DNA from 3 places in the Streptomyces sp. NPDC015144 genome. Region 3 is predicted to be linked to each of the others. Evidence: riboswitches for the same ligand, from Rfam matches in the RefSeq annotation. Region 3 holds a riboswitch; each other region holds the start of a gene.
What was found. A riboswitch is a leader RNA that binds a small molecule or an ion and turns the genes downstream of it on or off. The one in region 3 is predicted to bind thiamine pyrophosphate.
Positions count from the first base shown of each region.

Region 1: another riboswitch for thiamine pyrophosphate. It lies ahead of thiC (phosphomethylpyrimidine synthase ThiC); the one in region 3 lies ahead of thiO (glycine oxidase ThiO).
Region 2: another riboswitch for thiamine pyrophosphate. It lies ahead of ACF08W_RS22575 (thiamine ABC transporter substrate binding subunit); the one in region 3 lies ahead of thiO (glycine oxidase ThiO).

Region 1 covers NZ_JBIBUU010000009.1:240,184-243,385, reverse strand. Annotated here, with positions in the region: gene ACF08W_RS18220 (hypothetical protein) at 1-20, shown strand, start outside; gene thiC (phosphomethylpyrimidine synthase ThiC) at 189-1,964, opposite strand; TPP riboswitch at 1,957-2,090, opposite strand; gene ACF08W_RS18210 (YibE/F family protein) at 2,122-3,202, shown strand, end outside.
Region 2 covers NZ_JBIBUU010000013.1:152,547-155,748, reverse strand. Annotated here, with positions in the region: gene ACF08W_RS22580 (ABC transporter permease) at 1-264, opposite strand, end outside; gene ACF08W_RS22575 (thiamine ABC transporter substrate binding subunit) at 360-1,469, opposite strand; TPP riboswitch at 1,543-1,659, opposite strand; gene rlmN (23S rRNA (adenine(2503)-C(2))-methyltransferase RlmN) at 1,759-2,865, opposite strand.
Region 3 covers NZ_JBIBUU010000003.1:274,413-277,614, reverse strand. Annotated here, with positions in the region: gene ACF08W_RS07905 (Rv2175c family DNA-binding protein) at 1-95, opposite strand, end outside; gene ACF08W_RS07900 (NAD(P)/FAD-dependent oxidoreductase) at 158-1,417, opposite strand; TPP riboswitch at 1,502-1,614, shown strand; gene thiO (glycine oxidase ThiO) at 1,612-2,826, shown strand; gene thiS (sulfur carrier protein ThiS) at 2,823-3,053, shown strand; gene ACF08W_RS07885 (thiazole synthase) at 3,056-3,202, shown strand, end outside.

The DNA.
Region 1 (3,202 bases), on a different contig from region 3:
CCGACCACGAGCGCGACTGATCGCCGGCCGGCGGGCGGCGGCCGGCGGGCAGGGATCACTCCGCGCGCTCTTCGGCCCGTCCGTCCCCGGGGCCCGCGCCGAGCCCCGCCACCGGACGGGGGAACTTCGGCGGCAACCCGTCGTGCTCCGGACGACAGCCGCCCGGAGCACGACGGCTCAGCGGGCGGTCAGTCGGCGATCGGCAGGTACACCCGGTTCCCGCTCGCCGCGAACTCCTTGGACTTCTCCGCCATGCCCGCCTCGATCTCCTCCGCCGTGCCTCCGTGCTCACGCCGGATGTCCTGGGAGATCTTCATCGAGCAGAACTTCGGCCCGCACATCGAGCAGAAGTGGGCCGTCTTCGCGGGCTCGGCCGGCAGCGTCTCGTCGTGGAACTCCCGTGCCGTGTCCGGGTCGAGGGCCAGGTTGAACTGGTCCTCCCAGCGGAATTCGAAACGGGCGTCCGAGAGCGCGTCGTCCCAGTCCTGCGCCCCCGGGTGCCCCTTGGCGAGATCCGCCGCGTGCGCCGCGATCTTGTACGTGATGACGCCGGTCTTCACGTCGTCCCGGTTCGGCAGGCCCAGGTGCTCCTTCGGCGTGACGTAGCAGAGCATCGCCGTCCCCCACCACGCGATCATCGCCGCGCCGATGCCCGAAGTGATGTGGTCGTACGCCGGCGCGATGTCGGTGGTCAGCGGGCCGAGCGTGTAGAACGGCGCCTCCTCGCAGATCTCCTGCTGGAGGTCGATGTTCTCCTTGATCTTGTGCATCGGGACATGGCCCGGCCCCTCGATCATGGTCTGAACGCCGAACCGCTTGGCCACCGCGTTCAGTTCGCCCAGCGTACGCAGCTCGGCGAACTGCGCCTCGTCGTTGGCGTCGGCGATGGATCCGGGCCGCAGGCCGTCGCCCAGCGAGTACGTCACGTCGTAGCTCGCGAGGATCTCGCAGAGCTCCTCGAAGTGCTCGTAGAGGAAGGACTCCTTGTGGTGCGCGAGGCACCAGGCCGCCATGATCGAGCCGCCGCGGGAGACGATGCCGGTCTTGCGGCGCGCGGTCAGCGGTACGTACGGGAGGCGTACGCCGGCGTGGACGGTCATGTAGTCGACGCCCTGCTCGGCCTGTTCGACAACCGTGTCCTTGTAGATCTCCCAGGTCAGCTCCTCCGCCCGACCGTCCACCTTTTCGAGTGCCTGGTAGAGCGGGACGGTACCGATCGGAACGGGTGAATTACGGAGAACCCACTCACGGGTGGTGTGAATGTTGCGCCCGGTGGACAGATCCATGACGGTATCGGCGCCCCAGCGCGTTGCCCAGGTCATCTTTTCCACCTCCTCCTCGATGGAGGAAGTCACCGCGGAGTTGCCGATGTTGGCATTGACCTTCACCAGGAACCGTTTGCCGATGATCATCGGCTCGGTCTCGGGGTGGTTGACGTTGGCCGGCAGTACGGCCCGGCCGGCCGCGATCTCCTCGCGCACCACCTCGGGTTCGACGTTCTCCCGGATGGCCGCGTACTCCATCTCCGGGGTGATCTCGCCCCGGCGGGCGTACGCGAGCTGGGTCACCGGGCGGCCCGTGCCGCTGCGGCGCGGCAGCCTCGGGCGTCCGGGGAAAACCGCGTCGAGGTTGCGCAGCCCACCACGCGGCGAGGTGTGCCTGAGCCCGTCGTCCTCGGGACGGGCCGGGCGGCCGGGGTACTCCTCGGTGTCGCCGCGGGCGGTGATCCAGTTCTCCCGCAGCGGTGCGAGTCCGCGACGGACCTCGGTGTCGACCGCGGGGTCGGTGTACGGACCCGACGTGTCGTACAGCGTCACGGCCTTGCCGTTGCTGAGGTGCACCTGGCGGACCGGCACCCGGAGGTCCGGGCGCGAGCCCTGGACGTATCCCTTGTGCCAGCCGATGGACTTCCCGGCCTCGACGCTCTGGTCCGAGGCAGGCGTGCGTGCGTCCGATGTGGTCATGAGACCTACTCCCTACGCCGGCATTACCCGGTAACAGGTTCGGCGGTCGGCGCAGCCTGTCCCGTACGGACGTACGGATGTCAGCGCCCTCTCAGCCCGGTGCTCCGAGCTCCCGCGTGTGCAAAGGTTCCTCCACGCTAGCGCCCCGTCCGGCGCGATGAACAGAGGGCCCGGCCGTTCTTGCGATGATCGGCCGGTGACCTCTCCCCACACGGACCACGAACCACAGGCCCGGTCTCAGGGCGTACCCCACGACAGAACGCACGGCCGAACGAACGACCAGCCGCCCGGATCCGCGTACGACCACTCCCACGGCCATTCTCACGGCCACGGCCCCGCGGCACCCGGTTCCCGGCATCTGCGGAAGGTCATCGCGGCCGTACTGATTCCGTTCGCCACCGCCGTTCTCGTCGGTCTGGTGGCGCTCTGGCCGGGCGGCACGCCGCCGCACGAGCGGACCGGCGTCGGCTTCGACCGGCAGACCCAGCAGGGAAAGGTGGTGACCGTCACCAAGGTGAACTGCAAGGACGTGAACGCTGTTCAGACGCCGCTCGACGGCTCCACCGCGCCGGACGCGGGGAAGGAGCGGGGGCTCTGCGAGAAGGCGACGATCGAGGTGACGACCGGCCGGGACAAGGGGCGGACCTTCACCGAGATCGTCCAGCCCGACTCACCGCGCAAACTGCGCGAGGGGCAGGGCGTGGTGACGGCGTACGCCCCCGACGCGCCCCACGAGCTCCAGTACTCCGTGACGGACGTGGCCCGGAAGTTCCCGATGACCCTGCTGGCCGGGGTCTTCGCGCTGGTCGTGGTCGCGGTGGGGCGCATGCGCGGGGTGATGGCGCTGATCGCGCTGGCCGTGTCGTTCGCCGTGCTGACCCTCTTCATCCTCCCGGCCATACTCCAGGGTTCGAATCCGCTGCTCGTCGCGGTGGTCGGGTCCAGTGCGATCATGCTGATCGCGCTCTACATGTGCCACGGCCCGACCGCCCGCACCTCGGTCGCGGTGGTCGGCACGCTGGTCTCGTTGCTGCTGATCGGGCTGCTCGGGTCGCTCTTCATCGGGTGGGCGAGCCTGAGCGGCAACACCGATGACGACACCGGTCTCATCCACGGCCTCTACCCGCACATCGACATGAGCGGGCTGCTGCTGGCCGGTGTCATCATCGGTTCGCTCGGCGTGCTCGACGACGTGACCGTCACCCAGACGTCGGCGGTCTGGGAACTCCACCAGGCGA
Region 2 (3,202 bases), on a different contig from region 3:
GACGACCGCCCGCAGCAGTTGCTTGCCGGGGAAGTCGAAGCGGGCGAAGACATAGGCGCCGGGCAGCGCGATCAGCAGGGTCAGGGCGGTCGAGGCGAGCGCCTGCCAGCAGGTGAACCAGAGCACCTCGCGGATCTCCGGCCGGCCCAGCACCTCGCCGATCCGCCCGAACTGCCAGACACCGTCCGTCTTCAGCCCCCGGCCGACGATCGCGGCGACGGGGTAGGCGAAGAACAGCGCGAAGAACGCGACGGGCACGGCCATCAGACCGAACCGCGTCGCGCCCCGCCGCAGGGCCGGACCGCGGGCCGGGCGCACGGCTCCGCCGCCCGGTCCCGGCCCGCGTCCCGCGGTCCTCGTTACTTCACGACGAGCGAGGACCACGACTGGACCCACTGCTCACGGTTCTTGGCGATCAGTTCCGGGGCGACGGTCCCGGGCCGGTCCACCGTCGCGCCGAACTTCGTGAACAGCTCCGGCAGCTTCGCGTCCCCGGAGACCGGGTTCACGAACATGTTGAGCGGCATGTCCTCCTGGAACCTCTTGCTGATCAGGAAGTCCAGCAGGGCCTTGCCGCCCTTCTCGTTCGGCGCCCCGTCCAGCAGCCCGGCGAACTCGATCTGCCGGAAGCAGGCGCCGGTGACCACGCCGGTCGGGGCCTGGGCCGGCTGCGGCTTCGCGTACAACACCTCGACGGGCGGGCTGGAGGCGTACGAGACGACGAGCGGCCGGTCTGCCTTGGCCTTCTTGCCGCCCGCCGAACCGGAGAACTCCTCGTTGTACGCCTGCTCCCAGCCGTCGACGACCTTGACACCGTTGGCCTTGAGCTTCTTCCAGTAGTCCTGGTAGCCGTCCTCGCCGTAGGCCGCGACGGTGCCGAGCAGGAAGCCGAGGCCGGGCGACGAGGTCGCGGCGTTCTCGGTGACCAGCAGGTTCTTGTACGCGGGCTTCGCCAGGTCGTCGAAGCTGGCCGGCGGTGCCAGCTTCCTGTCGGCGAAGTACTTCTTGTCGTAGTTGACGCAGATGTCGCCGGTGTCGACCGGGGTGACCCGGTGCTCGGCGTCGAGCACGGTGTCCTTCGCGACCCGGTCGAGGCCCTTGGCCTCGTACGGGGTGAAGAGCCCGCTGTCGAGGGCGCGGGAGAGCAGGGTGTTGTCGACGCCGAAGAACACATCGCCCCGGGGCGAACCCTTGGTCAGGATCTCCTGGTTGAGCGCGACGCCCGCGTCCCCGCTCTTCAGTACCTTGACGGTGTAGCCGGTCTCCTTGGTGAACTCCGCCAGGACCTCCTTGGAGGCGTTGAAGGAGTCGTGGCTGACCAGCGTCACGGTCTTGGAGCCGGGGCCCTTGGTGCCGCCGGAGCCGGCGGACGTGTCGTCGGAGCCTCCGCATCCGGCGAGTGCGGTGACGCCGACCGCGGCGGCGAGGGCCGAGACCGCGAGCCGGCCGGTCCTGTGTGTGGTGCTCATTGTGGATTCCTCCTGGGTTTTGGCCAGGAAGAGACGCGGCCCCACCCGCGGAAAGCGGGCAGGGCGCAACAGCATGAGTTGATGACCGAACTTCCTACCCGGAATGACCCGGGCGAGGTTCAGAGGGTCTGCGGCCGACCTGTCCTCGGTGCCGCACTCTCAGCGCTGTGGCGCTCCCCTGTCGGAATATGAAGTTGATTTCGGGCACAGAGTACACGGGCCTCGACGGCCACCCCGGGGGGTGTCCGTTCCGGCCGTCCTCCACCGGACCGGACACCCCCCGGCGCACTCAGCGCTCGGACGCCGCCAGCTGCCCGCAGGCCCCGTCGATCTCCTGGCCCCGGGTGTCCCGCACGGTCACCGGCACGCCGTGGGCGGCGATCGCCTCGACGAAGGCCCGCTCGTCCTCGGGCCGCGAGGCGGTCCACTTGGAGCCGGGCGTGGGGTTCAGCGGAATCAGGTTGACGTGTACACGCTTGCCCTTGAGCAGCCGGCCCAGCCGGTCGCCGCGCCACGCCTGGTCGTTGATGTCCCGGATGAGCGCGTACTCGATGGAGATGCGACGGCCGGACTTCTCCGCGTACTCCCACGCGGCGTCCAGCACCTCGGCCACCTTCCAGCGGGTGTTCACCGGCACGAGGGTGTCGCGCAGTTCGTCGTCCGGCGCGTGCAGCGACACGGCGAGCCGGCACTTGAAGCCCTCGTCGGCGAAGCGGAGCATCGCCGGCACCAGGCCCACGGTGGAGACCGTGATCCCCCGCTGCGAGAGCCCCAGTCCGTCCGGCTCCGGGTCGGTCAGCCGACGGATCGCGCCGACCACCCGGTTGTAGTTGGCGAGCGGCTCGCCCATGCCCATGAAGACGATGTTGGAGAGCCGGGCCGGACCGCCGGGGACCTCCCCGTCCCGCAGCGCCCGCATGCCGTCGACGATCTGGTGGACGATCTCGGCGGTGGACAGATTGCGGTCGAGCCCGGCCTGCCCGGTCGCACAGAACGGGCAGTTCATCCCGCAGCCCGCCTGCGAGGAAATGCACATCGTCACGCGCTCGGGGTAGCGCATCAAAACGGACTCCACGAGCGTCCCGTCGTGGAGCTTCCAGAGCGTCTTGCGGGTGGTGTCGTCGTCGCAGCTGATGTGGCGGACCACCGACATCAGGTCGGGGAACATCGCCTCGGCGAGCTTCTCCCGCGAACCGGCGGGAATGTTGGTCCACCCGGCGGGGTCGTGCGTGTACCGCGCGAAGTAGTGCTGCGAGAGCTGCTGGGCGCGGAACGGCTTCTCGCCGATCGCGGCGACGGCCTCCCTGCGCTCGGCGGGCGTGAGGTCGGCGAGGTGCCGCGGCGGCTTCTTGGCTCCGCGGGGCGCGACGAAAGTGAGTTCTCCGGGCTTAGGCATGGTTCATCCAGTGTCGCAGACACGCCGTGGTCCTCCGGGCCGTCGCCCAGCTCAGGCCAGGCGACGGCTACGCGGAGCCGGTCGTCATTGGTCGTCACCGGTTGTCACTGGCAACCCTTCGACGGCCCACAGACGGCCCGGCGTCATGGCTCTACCACAGGTAAAAGCCCCAGGTGGGGAACCGCGCGCCCGCAAGGCATGCCACCATCGGTGCGCTTCCCAGCAGCTCTTACCGCTTCTTGCGGATGCTGCGCTTCTTCGCCTTGGCTTCTTTCTCCTTGCGCTGCGCGACCCCATAGGCGGACCAGGGCCCCTGATGCTTCGCGCAACGAGAGGT
Region 3 (3,202 bases):
ACGCGCGTCACCTCGACACCGAGCATGTCGGCGATGTCGGGCAGGTGGAGCCAGGCGGGTACGAGAGCATCGGTCTTCGCGTCAATCTCGGTCACAGGGACAAGCCTGCCATCCCGCACCGACAGCCGACACCCGGACTCCGCCCTTCAGGGCCGCGCTACCGCAGCGCCGCCGACTTCAGCGGTACGGCGGGGTCGGCCACCGCCCCGGGATCCAGCCGCGTTCCCGCCTCGATGAGCTTGCGGCCCTGCGCCAGGTCGCGGGGGCGCCCCACGGCGAGCACCGCGACCAGCACGCCGTCGCGCAGCCAGCACACCGACCAGGCGGGGCCGGCCGGATCGCCGCGCCACAGCAGGGTGTCGGCGCTCCCGTGGTGGCCCGCGTACTGGACGAAGCGGTCGAACTGCTCGGACCAGAAGTACGGCACCGGGTCGTAGACCGGCGGCGCGGGGGCGTCGTCCGAGGCCCCCGCGGCCAGGATGTGGGCGGCGGCCGTGCGCGGGCCCTGGAGGGCGTTGTCCCAGTGGTGGACGAGCAGGCGCTCGCCGTAGCGGGCGGAGGGGAAGGAGGCGCAGTCGCCGACCGCGTACACATCGGGCAGCGAGGTGCGCAGCGCCTCGTCGGCGGTGACCGATCCGTCGGGGCCGAGCGCGATGCCGGAGCCGGCCAGCCAGCCGGTGGCCGGGCGGGCGCCGATGCCGACGACGACGGCTCCGGCCGGGATCGTCCGGCCGTCGGCGAGGACCACCCGGCCCTGCTCGACGCGGTCGACGCGGGTGCCGGTGAGGAGTTCGGCGCCGCTGTGCGCGTACCAGGCGGCCATCGGGGCGGCGACCTCGGCGGGCAGCGCGCCGGCGAGCGGGCGGTCGGCGGCCTCGACGACGGTGACCGCGCAGCCGGCGGCGCGGGCCGCGGTGGCGAACTCGGCGCCGATCCACCCCGCGCCGACGATCACCACGTCGTGCTGCTCGTGGAGGACCGGCCGCAGCCGGGCCGCGTCGTCCAGGGTGCGCAGCAGGTGGACGCCGGAGACGCCCTCGGTGCCGGGCAGGACGACCGGTTCGGCGCCGGTGGCGATCACCAGGACGTCGTAGGGGACGGCGCCCGCCCCGGTGTCCAGCTCGTGCGCGTCCGGCCGCACTCCGGTGACCTCGACGCCCAGGCGCAGTTCGATGTCCAGCGCCTCGAAGTCGATGTCGAACGCGGAGCTCTCGGCCGTGCCGAGCAGGACCGCCTTGGACAACGGGGGCCGGTCGTAGGGCTGGTGGGGCTCGGCTCCGATCAGCACGACCGGGCCGGTGAAGCCCTGCTCCCGCAGGGCCACCGCGGTCTGCACCCCGGCCATGCCCGCGCCGACGACCACGACGCGGCGCCCGGTCCGCCCGTCCGGCTGCTCTGACTGCTGCTGCTCGCTCACCCGTGACACCTTACGCATCTGATGATCAGTCAGGAAGGGGCGGGTTCTCGGCCCCGGCCGGGACGGGGTCTAGGCTGACCCCCGTAGAGCACTCGCGGGAGCCCGGACGCACCGGGCTGAGAGGGAGGCTGGCCGGCCTCCGACCGTACGAACCTGATCCGGGTCATGCCGGCGAAGGGAGGGGCTGGAAGCCCATGCGTTCCCCTCGGAACGGAAGCGGTTACGACGTCCTCGTCATCGGGGGCGGGATCATCGGTCTGGTGACCGCCTGGCGGGCCGCCCAGCGCGGTCTGCGCACCGCGGTCGCCGACCCCGAGCCGGGCGGCGGGGCCGCCCGGGTGGCGGCCGGGATGCTGGCCGCCGTCACCGAGCTGCACTACGGCGAGGAGCTGCTGCTCGGCCTCAACCTCGCCTCCGCCGCCCGGTATCCGGCCTTCGTGGCCGAGCTGGAGGAGGCGAGCGGGCGGGAGACCGGTTTCCGCGCCTGCGGCACCCTGGCCGTCGCGCTGGACTCCGACGACCGCGCCCATCTGCGGGACCTGCACGCCCTGCAACGGCGTTCGGGGCTGGAGTCGGAGTGGCTCACCGGCCGGGAGTGCCGCCGGCTGGAGCCGATGCTGGCCCCGGGGGTGCGGGGCGGTCTGCGGGTCGACGGCGACCACCAGATCGATCCGCGCCGGCTGGCCGCCGCCCTGCTGACCGCCTGCGAGCGGGCCGGGGTGGTCTTCCACCGCGAACGGGCGGTGCGGCTGGCCGTCACGGGCGGCCGGGCCGCCGGGGCGGTGCTCTCCGGGGGTACGGAGCCGGCGGCCGACCAGGTCGTGCTGGCCGCGGGCAGCCTCAGCGGCCGACTGCCGGGGGTGCCCGAGGAGGCCGTGCCGCCGGTCCGGCCGGTGAAGGGCCAGGTGCTGCGGCTGACCGTGCCCGCCCGGTACGCGCCGTTCCTGAGCCGGACGGTCCGGGCCGTGGTCCGGGGCAGCCACGTCTATCTCGTACCGCGCGAGAACGGCGAGCTGGTCGTCGGCGCCACCAGCGAGGAGCTGGGCTGGGACACCACCGTCACCGCGGGCGGCGTCTACGAGCTGCTGCGGGACGCCCACGAACTGGTCCCCGGCATCACCGAACTGCCGCTCACCGAGACCCTGGCCGGTCTGCGCCCCGGCTCCCCCGACAACGCCCCGCTGCTCGGCCCCACCACCCTGCCCGGCCTCCACCTCGCCACCGGCCACCACCGCAACGGGGTGCTGCTCACCCCGCTCACCGGGGACGTCATGGCCGAGTTCCTCACCGGCGGCGAGCCGCCCGAGCAGGCCCGCCCCTTCACCCCGCGCCGCTTTCCGCCCGCCGCCTCCGGGAGCCCCGCCGCGGCTCCCGGAGCCTCCTCCGTACGTCAGGAGCAGCCCGCATGACCGAGCCCGTACACCCTTCCGCGCCGCTCTCCGTGTCGGTGAACGGCGCGCCCCGGCCCCTTGCCCCGGGCACCACCCTGGAGGCCCTGGTCGCCACGTTGACGGCGGCGTCCTCGGGGGTGGCCGCCGCCGTCAACGAGACCGTCGTCCCGCGAGGCCGGTGGGGCGCGACCGCGCTGGCCGACGGCGACCGGGTCGAGGTCCTGACCGCGGTCCAGGGGGGCTGACCGTGTCCGACGACGTCTTCGCCCTCGGTTCCGCCGTCCTAAGCTCCCGGCTGATCATGGGGACGGGCGGGGCGCCCAGCCTCGACGTGCTGGAGCGCTCGCTGATCGCCTCCGGCACCGAGCTGACCACGGTCGCCATGCGCCGCCTC